DNA from 2 places in the Streptomyces sp. 7N604 genome. Region 2 is predicted to be linked to the other one. Evidence: riboswitches for the same ligand, from Rfam matches in the RefSeq annotation. Region 2 holds a riboswitch; the other holds the start of a gene.
The links. A riboswitch is a leader RNA that binds a small molecule or an ion and turns the genes downstream of it on or off. The one in region 2 is predicted to bind cobalamin.
Positions count from the first base shown of each region.

Region 1: it holds a riboswitch for cobalamin, as region 2 does, so the genes downstream of both, ACTWP8_RS17935 (cobalamin biosynthesis protein) here and metE (5-methyltetrahydropteroyltriglutamate--homocysteine S-methyltransferase) in region 2, are expected to answer to the same signal.

Region 1 covers NZ_JBQQBX010000015.1:52,520-60,061, reverse strand. The annotation lists gene cobN (cobaltochelatase subunit CobN) at 1-2,228, opposite strand, end outside; gene ACTWP8_RS17940 (cobyric acid synthase) at 2,258-3,826, opposite strand; partial or broken gene ACTWP8_RS17935 (cobalamin biosynthesis protein) at 4,177-5,109, opposite strand; cobalamin riboswitch at 5,324-5,454, opposite strand; gene ACTWP8_RS17930 (hypothetical protein) at 5,744-5,983, opposite strand; gene ACTWP8_RS17925 (inorganic phosphate transporter) at 6,045-7,307, opposite strand; gene ACTWP8_RS17920 (class II aldolase/adducin family protein) at 7,511-7,542, shown strand, end outside.
Region 2 covers NZ_JBQQBX010000007.1:207,843-215,384, reverse strand. The annotation lists gene ACTWP8_RS10285 (glycoside hydrolase family 5 protein) at 1-14, shown strand, start outside; partial or broken gene ACTWP8_RS10280 (C4-dicarboxylate ABC transporter) at 320-688, shown strand; gene ACTWP8_RS10275 (helical backbone metal receptor) at 654-1,373, opposite strand; cobalamin riboswitch at 1,460-1,679, shown strand; gene metE (5-methyltetrahydropteroyltriglutamate--homocysteine S-methyltransferase) at 1,907-4,186, shown strand; gene ACTWP8_RS10265 (hypothetical protein) at 4,252-4,413, opposite strand; gene ACTWP8_RS10260 (5'-3' exonuclease) at 4,483-5,412, shown strand; gene ACTWP8_RS10255 (siderophore-interacting protein) at 5,468-6,322, shown strand; gene ACTWP8_RS10250 (aldo/keto reductase) at 6,465-7,472, opposite strand.

The sequences.
Region 1 (7,542 bases), on a different contig from region 2:
CACAGCTGCTCCAGCAGGTCGATCGCGTCCGCGGCCGTACGGGACGGCCCGTCCACCAGCTCCGTCAGCTCCACCGGCACCTTGACTGCCCCGCCCGGCTCGGCCAGCAGCTCCTTCTCCACCAGCCCGAAGTGCCGGGCGAGCGCGGCCCGCAGGCCAGGCAGCGCCTCTGCCCTGCCGCCCCACACCTGTGAGGCGCGCAGCACGGCCAGTACGAGGTTGACGCGGGCCTCGCCGGCCGGCCCGCCGCCCAGGATGTGCAGCCCGTCGCGGATCTGCACATCCTTGATCTCGCACAGGTAGCCGTCGATGTGCATGACGAACTCGTCGAACTCGTCGTCGTCCGGCTGCTCGTCGACGTGCAGGTCGTGGTGCAGCTCCGCGGCCTTGACCAGGGTCCAGATCTGCGCCCGCACGGCCGGTGCCTTGGCCGGGTCGAGATCGCTCACGAGCGCGTACTCGTCGAGCAGCTGCTCCAGCTTGGCGAGGTCGCCGTAGGTGTCGGCGCGCGCCATCGGCGGTACGAGGTGGTCGACGACCGTGGCGTGGCCGCGGCGCTTGGCCTGGGTGCCCTCGCCCGGGTCGTTGACGATGAACGGATAGACCAGCGGCAGGTCACCCAGGACGGCGTCCGGGCCGCAGGACGCGGACAGGCCCAGGCCCTTGCCGGGCAGCCACTCCATGGTGCCGTGCTTGCCCATGTGGACGATGGCGTCGGCCCGGTAGGTGTTTTCCAGCCAGCGGTAGGCCGCCAGGTAGTGGTGCGAGGGCGGCATGTCCGGGTCGTGGTAGATCGCGATCGGGTTCTCGCCGAAGCCGCGCGGCGGCTGGATCATCACCACGACGTTGCCGAACTGGAGCGAGGCGAGAACGATTTCGTCGCCGTCGACGTAGAGCGAGCCCGGCGGCTCTCCCCAGTGCTCCAGCATGCTGTCGCGCAGCTCGGGCTCCAGCTGCGCGAACCACTCCTGGTAGTCCGCAAGCGGCACGCGCGCGGGGGCGGCGGCGAGCTGCTCCTCGGTCAGCCACTCGACGTCGTGGCCGCCCGCGGCGATAAGTCGATGAATCAACTGGTCGCCTTGGTCGGGATGGCCCTCGACCGCGTACCCGGCGTCCCGGAGCGCGTCGAGCACCCGTACCGCCGAGGCGGGCGTGTCCAGGCCCACGGCGTTGCCGACCCGCGAGTGCTTCGTCGGGTAGGCGGTGAAGACGACCGCGAGCTTCTTCTCCGCGTTCGGCTTGTGCCGCAGCGCCGCGTGGCGTACGGCGATTCCGGCGACGCGGGCCGCGCGCTCCGGGTCGGCGACGTACACCGGTACGTCGTCCTCGCCCGTCTCCTTGAAGGAGAACGGCACGGTGACCAGCCGCCCGTCGAACTCCGGGATCGCGACCTGCATGGCCGCGTCCAGCGGGGACAGCGCGGCGTCCGACTCCTCCCACGCGGCCCGCGAGGAGGTCAGGCACAGCCCCTGCAGCACCGGCACATCCAGCTCCGCCAGCGCGCCCACGTCCCACGCCTCATCGTCGCCCCCGGCCGACGCGTCGCTCGCGCGCGTGCCTCCCGCCGCCAGCACGGTCGCCACGATCGCGTCCGCCCGGCCCAGCAGCTCGTAGAGGCCCTGGTCCGCGCCCCGGAGCGAACCGCAGTACACGGGAAGCGCGTTGGCGCCCTTCGCCTCGATGGCATCGCACAGCACATCGACGAAGGCGGTGTTCCCGGACAGATGGTGGGCCCGGTAGAAGAGGACCGCGACCGTGGGGCGTGCGGCATCGTGCGCGCGCTCCCCTTGTGCGCCTGCTGTGTGCACGCCGAACGTCGGCATCTGCCGCGGCGGTTCGAAGCCCTCACCGCTCATCAGCACGGTGTCGGACAGGAACCGCGCGAGCTCGGCGAGGTTCGACGGGCCGCCCTCCACGAGGTAGCGCAGCGCCTCGGCCACGACACCGGCCGGGACCGACGACTCGGCCATCAGCTCCGCGTCCGGCACGGATTCACCGCCCAGCAGCACGGTCGGCACGCCCGAGGCGCGCAGCGCCGCGAGCCCGTCCTCCCAGGCCCGCTTGCCGCCCAGCAGCCGTAGGACGGCGATGTCCGCGCCGTCGAGCAGGCCCGGCAGATCGGCCTCGGCATCCACGCGCGCGGGGTTGCCGATCCGGTACGCGGCGCCGGAGGCGCGAGCCGCCAGCAGATCCGTATCGGCGGTGGACAGCAGCAGCACAGTGCTCACGGTGGCCCCTTCGATTCGTGCGTTGTCCTTCATGGCGCCCCCGGCGGAACGCTGTGACCTGGCATCCCCGGCGGAACGAACGGCAGCCCGGACGGCGCGCCGTCCTCGATCAGCCGCAGCAGCGCGTCCGTATCGGCGTGTTCCTCGATCAGATCGCCCAGGCGGTCCAGCTGCTCCTCGCGCAGCGCCCCGAACGACGTATCAGGAGCGGGTACGAAGCGGCGCCCGGCCGCCTCCGCGACGCGCCGCAGAAAGGCGCGCCGGAACCCGTCGCTCTCCAGCGAGCCGTGCCAGTGCGTGCCCCAGACGGACCCGACCCTGCAGCCGTCGAGACCGCGGCCCTGGCCATCGGAGATGAACGCCTCGTCTCCGCCGGTCACCTCGGCCACGCCGTGGTGGATCTCGTAGCCCTCGACGCGCTCGCCCAGCGCCTCGCCCACCGGCCGCGCGAGGGTCTTCTCCGGCGCGAAGCGGACCCGTACGGGCAGGAGCCCGAGCCCGTCGACCGCCCCGGCCCGCGACTCGACGTCGTCCTCGATGCGCTCGCCCAGCATCTGGAAGCCTCCGCAGACGCCGAGCACCGGGCGGCCCTCGGCGGCACGCCGGGCGACGGCGGCGGCGATACCGCGCTCGCGCAGCCACTCCAAGGCGCGCACGGTGCCGCGGGTGCCGGGCAGCACGACCAGATCCGCGTCGGCCAGCTCCTCCGGGCGGTCGACGAACCGCACCACCACGCCCGGTTCCGCGGCCAGCGCGTCCACGTCGGTGAAGTTGGACATCAGCGGGACCGCGGCGACCGCCACCCGCAGCACGTCCTCGCCGTGCGGCGGGGCGACGACCGACTCGCGCACCGCGCCCCGCAGCGACACGCGCAGGCCGTCCTCCTCGTCGATGCCGAGCCCGTGCGCGTACGGCAGCACACCGAAGGTCCGCCGCCCGGTCAGGCCGCGCAGCATCTCCAACCCCGGCTCCAGGAGGGCGACATCGCCGCGGAACTTGTTGACCAGATACCCGGCGACGAGCGGCTGGTCCTCGCGGCCGAGCAGCGCCGTCGTGCCGAAGAAGGAGGCGAAGACGCCGCCCCGGTCGATGTCCCCGACCACCACGACCGGCAGCCGAGCGGCCCGCGCCAGCCCCATGTTGACGATGTCGGTGCGCCGCAGATTGATCTCGGCCGGGCTCCCGGCCCCTTCACAGATCACTGCGTCATACGTGCCCCGCAGCTCCTCCAGGCACGCCACGACGGTGCCGAGCAGCTCCTCCTGCCGCCCTCCGTGGTAGCGGCTGGCGCTCAGCTCGCCCACCGGCTTGCCGAGCAGGACGACCTGGCTGCTGCGGTCGCTTCCGGGCTTGAGCAGTACGGGGTTCATGAGGGCCGTCGGCTCGATACGGGCGGCCGCGGCCTGCATGGCCTGGGCCCGCCCGATTTCGGCGCCTTCGCGTGTCACGAACGAATTCAGTGACATGTTCTGCGCCTTGAAGGGCGCGACGGATACGCCCTTGCGGGCCAGCCAGCGGCAGATGCCGGCCGTGACGACGCTCTTGCCCGCGTCGGATGTGGTCCCGGCGACCAGCAGCCCGCCGCCCCTGCGATTCATGACCGCTCCTTCCGGGCCCCGGGAACGCGCGCGCCCCGACCGAGCCGCCCCGCGAGCCCAAGCCGCCGTACGACCCCGCTCCCCGGCAACCCCGCCTCCGACCGCGCCGGTACCAGCCCCTCCGCGCCCGGCCGCTGCGGCCCCGGACCCTTCAGCCCCGGACCCTCCGTCCCCAGGCGTTCCGCGTCCGGGTTTTCCCACCCGCCCGCCCTGAAAGGGGCGTCCGGGTGGGAAAACCGTGCCGCAGAGCCGGTGTTCGCCGCGCGCCGGTCTCTCGCGCGGATGCGCGCTGCGTCGGCGGACGTGGCGCGCAGCGCGGTCCGGAGCGCGCCCGGCGCCGGTGGTGCGCCGGCAGCCCACGCCAGCCGTGCGGCCACGCACGCCGCCAGCGCGAGTGTGCTCACGCGCCGCGAAAGCCGTACCGCACGCTCGATGTCCTCCACCGCCACCGGGCGGTTGCCTTCCCCCAGCACAGGACGGTGCTCGACCCGGCCGCCGTACGCGAGTGTGCCCCCGAGCCGTACGCCCAGCGCGCCCGCGAACGCGGCTTCCACAGGACCGGCATTGGGGCTGGGGTGCTTGCGCGCATCGCGGCGCAGGACGCGCCACGCGCCCCGCGGGTCGGGACCCGCCAGTACGGCCAGCGCCGCGGTGAGCCGGGAGCCCGGGAAGCCCACGAGGTCGTCGAGGCGGGCCGAGGCCCAGCCGTAGCGCCGATGGCGCGGCGACTTGTGACCGACCATGGCGTCAAGGGTGTTGACCGCCCGGAACCCCACCAGCCCCGGCACGCCCGCCACCGCGCCCCAGACCAGGGCGCCCACGACCGCGTCCGAGGTGTTCTCGGCGACGGACTCCACGACGGCGCGCGCGATCTGCCGCTCGTCCAGGGCCTGCGGGTCCCGGCCGCACAGGTGTGGGAGGCGGTCGCGGGCCACCTCGATGTCGCCTGCCGCCAGCGCGCCGCCCACGGCCCGCGCCTCGCGGCCGAGCGACGTGCCGCCCAGCACCGACCAGGCGGCGACGGCGGTCAGCGCCACGGCTGCCGCGGGGGAGCGGCGTACGGCGCGCGACAGCGCTGCTGCCGCGGCCACGGCGCCGCCCGCGCACACAGCGGCGTGCAGGGCGCCGTACGCGCGGTGGTCGCGCCACAAGCGCCGCTCGACGGCGGCCGCGGCCCGCCCGAAGGCGGCGACGGGGTGACCGCGCCGCGGATCGCCGGCGACGAGGTCGCAGGCGAAGCCCAGCGCGGCGCCGTACACGAAAGAGGCGTGTTCGGCACGCATCGGATCAGGACGCCGTCGTGCCTCGGAGGGAACGCGCGCGGGGGGCACGCGCGCGTAGGGAACACGGCCGTGGGGAACACGGGCGGCGGGAAAGCGCGACGGCGGTTCTTGGGGAACGGCGGGTATGACGCGAACGGCGCGTACGGCGGCAGCCGGGCATGGCGATATGTCCTCACTCAGGGTCCGCGCCCTGGCTCGACGTGACCGGCGGTGAGAGTCTCCTGGCTCCCGGATCGGCGCTTCCCCCGGCCTTCCAACCCGTTGTTAAGGGCCGTGACTTCTGGGGTGGGGGAGCGCTCCCCGGTGACAGTGGCGGGACCGCGCCGGATTCGCACCGGCTTCCTCTCCTGCCGCCGTTTGGCTCCGGCAGTCCACCACGGCCCGCGAACGCCCGTCAACTTGCCCCTTGACCTGCGGCAGGACCTCACACGCCCGCGGCCGGGGAACGACTGCGATCGTTCCCCGGCCGCGGGCACGAAGGGCTTGCCGCCAACAGGGGCGGGTGGGGCCATCGTTGTCCCTGCGCGGAGACGGAAGCGGAGGCCCGCTGCCGCCGCCCCACGTGCCCACGCGCGCGTGGGGCGCATGACGAGCGGTGCTCGCATGGGCGCATGGCGAGCGGCGCGGGGCTCCGTCAGGCGACGATCAGGTAAATCCCGTACGCGACGGCCGCAGCGCACAGCGCGTAGCAGGCGTACGCGCCCCCGCGCGCGAGGACCGGCGGTGCACCGGTCGCGGCGACCGTGCCGTCCGGCTGCGGCTGCGCCTTCCTGGAGCTGCCGACGATGCCGAGCGTGAACAGGCCGACCATCCCGACGGTGACCAGGAGGCTGACGCCGAAGACCTGGCCGAGTGCTGCCCAGTCGATGTCCATGCGGATGCTTCCTTCTTGCTTCTCTCGACCGATCTCGATTGATCCCGATTGATCCCGGGGCCTAGGCCGTGACCTTGGTGGTGGCGGACTGGGACTTGGACTGCGACTGGGGCGGCGGGCCGGCCGACTCCTGGGCTCCGGCGGCGGCCGTGCCCACCGGCGGCGGGGAGACGGACTTGATGGCTGCCGTGACGACGCCCTCCGGCTCTGCGCCCTCGACGCCGTCGACGTCGTTGACGTTGGTGTGGTCGACCGGCCTGCGGCGCGAGGCGATCCAGATAGCGGCACAGGCCGCAAGCGCGAGCACGGCGACACCGGCGACACCCGCGGTGCCCTGCTTCGCCAGCAGCGCAGCGGCGCCGCCGACCACACCCGCGGCCGGCAGGGTCAGCCCCCAGGCCGCGAACATCCGGCCAGCCGTGGACCACCGCACCACGCCGCCCTTGCGGCCGAGCCCGGAGCCCATCACGGCGCCGGAGCAGACCTGGGTGGTGGAGAGGGCGAAGCCGAGGTGGGAGGAGGCCAGGATGGTGACCGCGGCGCCGGTCTGGGCGGCGAAGCCCTGCGGCGGCTGGATGTCGGTGAGGCCCTTGCCCATGGTGCGGATGATCCGCCAGCCGCCCAGGTAGGTGCCGAGCGCGATGGCGAGACCGGCCGAGGCGATGACCCACAGCGGCGGGGCGGCGTCCGGGGCGAGCGCGCCACCGGTGATCAGCGCCAGCGTCATCACACCCATGGTCTTCTGCGCGTCGTTGGTGCCGTGGGCCAGGGAGACCAGCGCGGCCGAGGCGATCTGCCCGGCGCGGTAGCCCTTGGCGGTGGCCTCCGGGTCGGCGTTCCGGGCGGCGCGGTAGGACAGCCGGGTCGCCAGCAGGGTGGCGATGCCCGCGACGACCGGCGCGGCGACGGCCGGGATCAGGACCTTCATGACGACCTCGTCGCCGTGGACGGCGCCGAGGCCCGCCGAGGCGACGGTCGCGCCGATCAGGCCGCCGAAGAGGGCGTGCGAGGAGCTGGAGGGGAGACCGGCCAGCCAGGTCAGCAGATTCCAGACGATGGCACCCACCAGACCCGCGAAGATCACTTCGGGCTGGATGCCGGATTCATCGACGATGCCTTTGGAGATGGTCGCCGCGACCTCGACCGAGAGGAACGCCCCGACGAGGTTGAGGACCGCCGACATCGCCACCGCGGTCTTGGGCCTGAGAGCCCCGGTGGAGATGGTGGTGGCCATGGCGTTGGCGGTGTCGTGGAAGCCGTTCGTAAAGTCAAACACCAAGGCCGTGATGATCACGATCCCGATGAGAAGCGTGATGTGTTCCATTCACCCAGGCAATCAGTTTGGTGGTCAGTGGCTGCCGTGACCGTAGGGATGCTGAGTGAACGGAAGGTGAACTGGATGGGGCGTTGGGGTGCTGTCGTATCCATGGAGGTTGGATCTCGGCGAGGCGCAGAGCGGCACAAACCGACCGGTGGTGCCGCCCCCACTGAATTCTGTGAAACAGATCACTGTCTTTGAGGTGAACTTTGGAGTCGCTGCAAAGCCCCTCGGCGCCCCT
Region 2 (7,542 bases):
GAAAGCTTGAGTGAGCGGCGGGGTAGGGGGGACCGGGGGAGCCGTACGGCCGTCAGCGCGCCCGGCGCGTGAGGGACAGCAGGTCGCGGGCCGGGCGCCCGCGAGGGTACTCGCATGGCCACCCTCGCGCAGTCCCGCCCCCGTCCCCTGTCCGGCGCTGGGCCGGCACCCGCCCCCGAGCGCCGGGCGCGGGTCTCGGTGCGCGAACTCGGGCCCAACTGGTACGCGACCGTCATGGGCACCGCTATCGTGGCCACTGCCGGAGCCGGTCTGCGGGTCGGTTCACCCGGCTCCCCCGGCCTGCCCGCCCCGCCCCGGTCAGCTCGCGGACGCGGCGCGCGGCGGCGCGGTCCGGGCGCCCTACGCCGAGGCGCTGGGCGCGTTCGCGGTGCTCTACGGCGTGCCGGTGCTGGGGTTCGCCCTCCTCTGGCTCGTCTTCGCCACCGCGCTGACCGTACGGGCAGTGCGGCGCGGGATGCCGTTCTCGATGACGTGGTGGGCGTTCACGTTCCCGGTCGGCACCTGTGTCACGGGCGCCGAGGCCCTGGCCCGGCACACAGGCCTCGACGCGTACGGCTGGTCGGCCGCGGCGCTCTTCGCGCTGCTCGTGGCGGCCTGGGCCGTCGCCGGATTCCGCACGTTGCGTGCCACGCTCAGCGGCCGGCTGCTCGCAGCGCCGCGCCGATGACGGCCGGGGCCTGTGCCAACGACGGCCCGTACCAGGTGAGATGGCGGCCGCTGACGAGCGCGTACGGCAGGCCGGGGAAAGCCTCGGGGCCGTCGCCGGTCCCGAAGGCGTACGGCTCGTCGGGCAGCACGGCGAGGTCTGCGCCCGCCGCGTTGAGTTCGTCGAGCCGGATCTTCGGATAGCGGTCGGCGTGCCCGGCGTAGATGTTGTCGACGCCGAGTCGCGCGAGCAGGTCGCCCGCGAAGGTGTCGCGGCCGAGGACCATCCACGGCCGCCGCCAGACCGGCACGACGGCCGTCAGCCGGTCCCCGGGCGGCCGCACGTCCTGCCAGGCGGCCTCCGCCTCGTCCAGCCATCGCGGCCGGGCCAGCCCGCAGCCGCGCACCAGCACCCGCACCAGCTCGGCGAACGCCTGCTCCAGCGTGCGCACTTCGGTGACGAGGACCTCGAGCCCCGCGTCGCGCAGCGCGGCCAGGTCGGGCTCGCGGTTCTCCTCCTCGTTCGCGATCACCAGGTCGGGAGCGAGCCCGATGATCGCGGGCACGTCGGGGTTCTTGGTGCCCTTGACCCGTACGACGTCGAGGCCCGCCGGGTGGCTGCACCACGCGGTGGCGCCGACCAGCAGCCCGGGCGCGGTGACGGCCACGGCCTCGGTGAGGGAGGGAACGAGCGATACGACGCGCATGCGATCACCCTACGCACGGGGCGCGGAATCCTTGGGGGCGCGGAGTCCTGTTGTCCACAGGCACATTGATCATCTGCGCACAGGCGTTAGGCTGGCCGTGCAGCTGGTTCGCCCCGCCTCCCAGGCGGGAGCGTCGCAAGAGGGAATCCGGTGGGAATCCGGAACTGCCCCGCAGCGGTGAGCGGGAACGACCGCCGTCTTACGCACTGGACGCCCGGCGTCCGGGAAGCGACGGCCAGTAGGTGCCTGGCAAGGTCATCAGGCGCGCCCGCGAGTCCGAAGACCTGCCACTGCCCGTGCCCCGCCGTGGGGTGCGGCCAACCGGGACCTCGAGGGCGGGTCGGCGGCGGCAGGGGCGTACGGCGTACGGCGTACGTACGAGCGTCCCCGTCTTCGACGTGCTCCGCCTTCCCGAGGTCGCTGACGAACTCGCGAAGGAGAGTTCCGTGACCGACTCACAGACCGCGCAGACGGCACAGACAGCGCAGACCGCGACATCGCCGCGGACCGCGCAGGCCCCGCACACCGCACGCGTGCGGGCGACTCTGCACGGCTACCCCCGGCAGGGCCCCGACCGGGAGCTCAAGAAGGCCGTCGAAGGCTACTGGGCAGGACGCATCACCCAGGAGGAACTGCTGCGCACGGCGGCCGCGTTGCGCGCCGGTGTCCGGCGCGAGCTGCGCGACGCGGGCATCGACGAGATCCCCACCGGCGACTTCTCGCTCTACGACCACGTCCTCGACGCCGCATGGGCCGTCGGCGCCGTCCCGGCCCGGCACCGCGCGGCCGGACTCGGCGAGCTGGACACCTACTTCGCCATGGCCCGTGGCACGGCGGATGTGCAGCCGCTGGAGATGACCAAATGGTTCGACACCAACTACCACTACCTTGTACCGGAGTTGAGCCAGGACAGCGTCTTCGCCCCGGACTCACGCAAGCAGGTCGGGGAATTCGCCGAAGGCCGTGACGCGGGGTTCACCGCCCGCCCAGTGCTCCTCGGGCCGGTCAGCTTCCTGCTGCTCTCCAAGCCCGCCCCGGATGCCGCACCCGGCTTCCAGCCGCTGACGCTGCTGGACCGGCTCCTGCCGGTGTACGCGTCGCTGCTCGCGGATCTGCGGGAGGCCGGGGCCGAGTGGGTGCAGCTGGACGAGCCCGTCCTCGTCCAGGACCAGCCGGGCGCGGTGCTGAGCGCGACCGCGCGGGCCTACCGCGACCTGGGCGCCGTGCCCGCGCGGCCGAAGCTGCTCGTCGCCTCGTATTTCGACGGGCTCGGCGAGGCGCTGCCGGTGCTCGCGGACTCCCCGGTCGAGGGGTTCGCCCTGGACTTCACCGGACCGGCCGCGGCGAATGTGGACGCGCTCGCCGCCATAGGAGGTCTGCAGGACCGCCGCCTGATCGCGGGCGTGGTCGACGGCCGCAACGTCTGGGCCGCCGATCTGGAGCAGGCGCTCGGCACCCTCGCGACCCTGCTGGGCCTGGCCGGGCGGGTGGACCCCGCGCCTTCCTGCTCGCTGCTGCATGTGCCGCTGGACGCGGCAGCCGAGCGGGAGTTGGACCCTCAGGTCGCCCGCTGGCTGTCCTTCGCGCGGCAGAAGACGGCTGAGGTCGCGGTCCTCGCCCGCGCCCTGAACGACGGCCGGGACGCGGTGGCCCCGCAGCTCGCCGCTGCCCGTGCCGCGCGCGCCTCGCGTGCCGGTTCCGCCCTCACCCGCGACGCGGCCGTACGGGAGCGCTGCGCGGCGGTGACGGCTGCCGACACCCGGCGCCCGCAGCCGTACGAGGTACGGGCCGCCGCCCAGCGCGCCCGACTCGGCCTGCCGCCGCTGCCGACGACCACGATCGGCTCCTTCCCGCAGACCGCCGAACTCCGGGCCGCCCGCGCGGGCCTGCGGACCGGCCGCCTCACCGAGGACGAGTACCGGGAGCGGATCGAGCGGGAGATCCGGGACGTGATCGCCTTCCAGGAGAAGGCGGGTCTGGACGTGCTGGTGCACGGCGAGCCCGAGCGCAACGACATGGTGCAGTTCTTCGCCGAGCAGCTGAACGGCTTCCTGGCGACCCGGCACGGCTGGGTCCAGTCGTACGGCACCCGCTATGTCAGGCCGCCGATCCTCGCCGGGGACGTGTCGCGGCCCGCGCCCATGTCCCTGGAGTGGACGCGCTTCGCCCAGTCCCTGACGGAGCGTCCGGTCAAGGGCATGCTCACAGGTCCTGTCACCATGCTCGCCTGGTCCTTCGTACGCGATGACCAGCCGCTCGCCGAGACCGCCCGGCAGGTGGCCCTCGCCCTGCGCGACGAGGTCGCCGATCTGGAGGCGGCGGGCACGGCGGTGGTGCAGGTCGACGAGCCCGCGCTGCGCGAGCTGCTGCCGCTGCGGCGGGCCGCGCGGGCCGGGTATCTGGCGTGGGCCACCGAGGCGTTCCGGCTCACCACGGGCGGGGTCCGGGCCGACACGCAGGTGCACACGCATATGTGCTACGCGGAGTTCGGCGAGATCCTGCCCGCCATCGAGGCCCTGGACGCGGACGTGATCAGCCTGGAGGCGGCGAGGTCCCGGATGGGCATCGCGGGCGAGCTGGCGGAGGCGGGCTACCCGCGCGAGGTGGGCCCGGGTGTGTACGACATCCACTCGCCGCGCGTCCCGTCCGCAGGGGAGATCGCGGATCTGCTGCGGCAGGCGCTCCGGGCGGTGCGACCCGAGCGGTTGTGGGTCAACCCTGACTGCGGGCTGAAGACCCGCTTCCCCGAGGAGGCGGACGCGGCGCTGGAGAACATGACGGCCGCGGCCCGCGAGGTTCGGGCTGCCATCTGACCTCACATGTCTGGGGGCCCGGGAACGACGTCGTCGTTCCCGGGCCCCCAGGCGTCAAGGCGGACTCAGCCGGTGACGGGCGCCATCCGGGCCACCACGTCCGGGTGGGCGTCCATCCAGCGACGCGCGGACTCCTTCTCGTTGCCCTGGCCGGCGTTCTGGATCGCGACCCCCAGCCAGGGGGCCCGCCTCCCCGCCGGCGGACCGCTCCCGTGACCTGGGAGCACAAACCGAAGTTGATCCACTTCACAAATGGAAGGTTCACTCCACGGGCCATGTCAGTCCGGTACGGCATCATGCGGAGTGTGACCCGACGCCTGATGCTCCTCGACTCCGCCTCCCTCTACTTCCGCGCGTACTTCGGCGTGCCGGACTCGGTCAGGGCACCGGACGGCTCGCCGGTCAACGCGGTGCGCGGACTGCTGGACTTCATCGCCCGGCTCGTCCAGGACCACCGCCCCGACGACCTCGTGGCCTGCATGGACGCCGACTGGCGCCCGCACTGGCGCGTCGAGCTGATCCCCAGCTACAAGGCGCACCGGGTCGCGGAGGAGGTGCCGGAGGGCTCCGACATCGAGGAGGTCCCCGACACGCTCTCCCCGCAGGTGCCGGTGATCGAGGCGGTGCTGGACGCGGTGGGCATCACGCGCGTGGGCGTGCCCGCGTACGAGGCGGACGACGTGATCGGCACGCTGACCGGCCATGCCACCGGACCCGTCGACATCGTCACCGGGGACCGTGACCTCTTCCAGCTGGTGGACGACGCGCGCGGGGTGCGCGTGCTCTACCCGGTGAAGGGCGTCGGGACGCTCCAGCCCGTCGACGAGGCGTGGCTGCGCGCGAAGTACGGCGTGGACGGGCCGGGGTATGCGGACCTGGCGCTGCTGCGCGGCGACCCGAGCGACGGACTGCCCGGCGTCCCGGGCATCGGCGAGAAGACCGCCGCCAAGCTCCTCGCCGAGTTCGGCGATCTGGCGGGGATCATGGCCGCGCTCGGCAACCCGATGGCCAAGATCAGCCCGGCGCAGCGCAAGCGCCTTGACGAGGCGCGGGACTACATCGCGGTCGCGCCCAAGGTCGTGCGGGTCGCCTCGGACGTACCGCTTCCGGACTTCGACCCCGCGCTGCCGCGCACGCCGCGCGACCCCGACGCCGTGCTGGCGCTGGCCGAGCGCTGGGGGCTCGGCGGCTCACTGCAGCGGCTTCTCACCGCGCTCCAGCATTGATCCTGTTAGGTTAGGTCTACCTAACCAACGATGGTGTGAGGCAGGGGAGGCCACCGTGGCAGATCGTCCGGCACGTAAGGCACCGAAGCTCAACCGCGCCCGTGTGGTGCGTACGCAGCAGCTCACGCCACACATGGTGCGCGTGGTGCTGGGCGGCGAGGGCCTGACCGGATTCGGCGCGGGCGAGTACACCGACCACTACGTCAAGCTGCTCTTCCCGATCGAGAGCGTGGCGTACCCCGAGCCGTTCGACATCGAGGCGGTCCGCCGCGACCTGCCGCGCGACCAGTGGCCCCGGATGCGGACGTACACGGTGCGCAGCTGGGACCCGGAGGCGCGCGAGCTGGCCCTTGACTTCGTGGTCCACGGCGACGAGGGCGTGGCGGGACCGTGGGCGGCGAGCGTGAAGCCCGGCGAGGAGATCTTCTTCTCGGGCCCCGGCGGGGGCTACGCGCCGGACCCGGCCGCCGACTGGCACCTCCTCGCGGGCGACGAGAGCGCCCTGCCCGCCATCGCCGCCGCGCTGGAGCGCATTCCCGCGGGCTCGCAGGTCCGCGCCTTCGTGGAGGTGGCCGGGCCGGAGGAGCAGCAGGAGCTGGCCGTTCCGCCGGGCGCGGAGGTCGTCTGGCTGTTCCGGGGCGGCGCGCCGGTGGGCGAGGCGCTGGTGGCGGCCGTACGGGCGCTGGACTTCCCGAAGGGCGAGGTGCAGGCGTTCGTGCACGGCGAGGCCGGGTTCGTGAAGGAGATCCGCCGCCTGCTGCGGGTCGAGCGGGAAGTGCCGCGCGAGCGGCTGTCGATCTCCGGCTACTGGCGGCGGGGGCACGACGAGGACGGCTGGCAGGCATCCAAGCGCGAGTGGAACCAGCAGGTGGAGGCGGAACAGGAGGGAACCCCCGCCTCCGCATCCTGAGGGCCGGGGTCCGGGGTGCCCTGGAGAGCAGCGGAGTGCGAGGGCGACGAGGGCACCCGGCTCCGGGCCAGGAGCCGGGTGCAACTCCCCTGGAAGCGACTGGTCAGCGGACGCGCTCACGTTCGCCCCGAGGGGAGCGGCGTCACCAGGACGGCATCATTGCGTCGGGGTAGCGGGATCCGGCCGCGCCGTGCGGCAGGATCTCCTGCACGCGGGCGAGGTTCTCCGGCGTGAGCGTGATGTCCGCCGCCGCGACGTTCTCGGCGAGGCGCTGCGGGTTACGGGTTCCCGGGATCGGCACGATGTCGTCGCCCTGGGCCAGCAGCCAGGCCAGCGCCAGCTGCGTGACCGTGATGCCCCTGGCGTCGGCGAGCGCGGTCAGCTCGCGGATGGCGGCCAGGTTCCTTTCGTAGTTGCCGGGCTGCCAGCGGTCGTCCCAGCTGCGCATGTCGTCCGCAGGGTATTCGGCGGCGGGTTTCACCGTACTGGTGAGGAATCCGCGGCCCAGCGGCGAGTACGGCACGAAACCGATGCCCAGCCCACGCACCAGCGGCAGCACCTCGGCCTCCACGGCGCGCTCGAACACCGAGTACTCGGTCTGCAGCACGGACACCGGATGGACGGCGTGGGCGCGCCGGATGATGTCGGGGCCGGCCTCGCTGAGCCCGAAGTAGCGCACCTTGCCCTCGGCGATCAGCTCGCCGACCGTGCCGGCCACGTCCTCGATCGGCACGTCCGGGTCGACGCGGTGCTGGTACAGGACGTCGATGTGGTCGGTGCCGAGGTGGCGCAGGCTGTTCTCGGTGACTTCGCGGATGTGCTCCGGCCGGCTGTCCAGCGCGACCCCGACGTTCTGCGGATCGCTCAGGTCGAAGCCGAACTTGGTGGCGATCACGATCTCGTCGCGGAAGTCCTTCACGGCGCGGCCGAGCAGTTGCTCATTGCTGCCGGTGCCCATGCCGTACATCTCGGCGGTGTCGAAGAGGGTCACGCCCAGTTCGTAGGCCCGGCGGATGGTGGCGATGCCGCCGGCTTCGTCGGCGGCGCCGTACGCCATGGTCATGCCCATCGTGCCGAGGCCGATCGCTCCGACCTCCAGGCCCTGCGTACCGAGCTTGCGCTTCTGCGCGTTCTTGTTGTGCTGTGTCATGCCGTCAACGCTAGAAGTGCGCCTGCCGGGAGGTCATGGGGCGGAGATCGCATAGGATTGCCTAATCCTC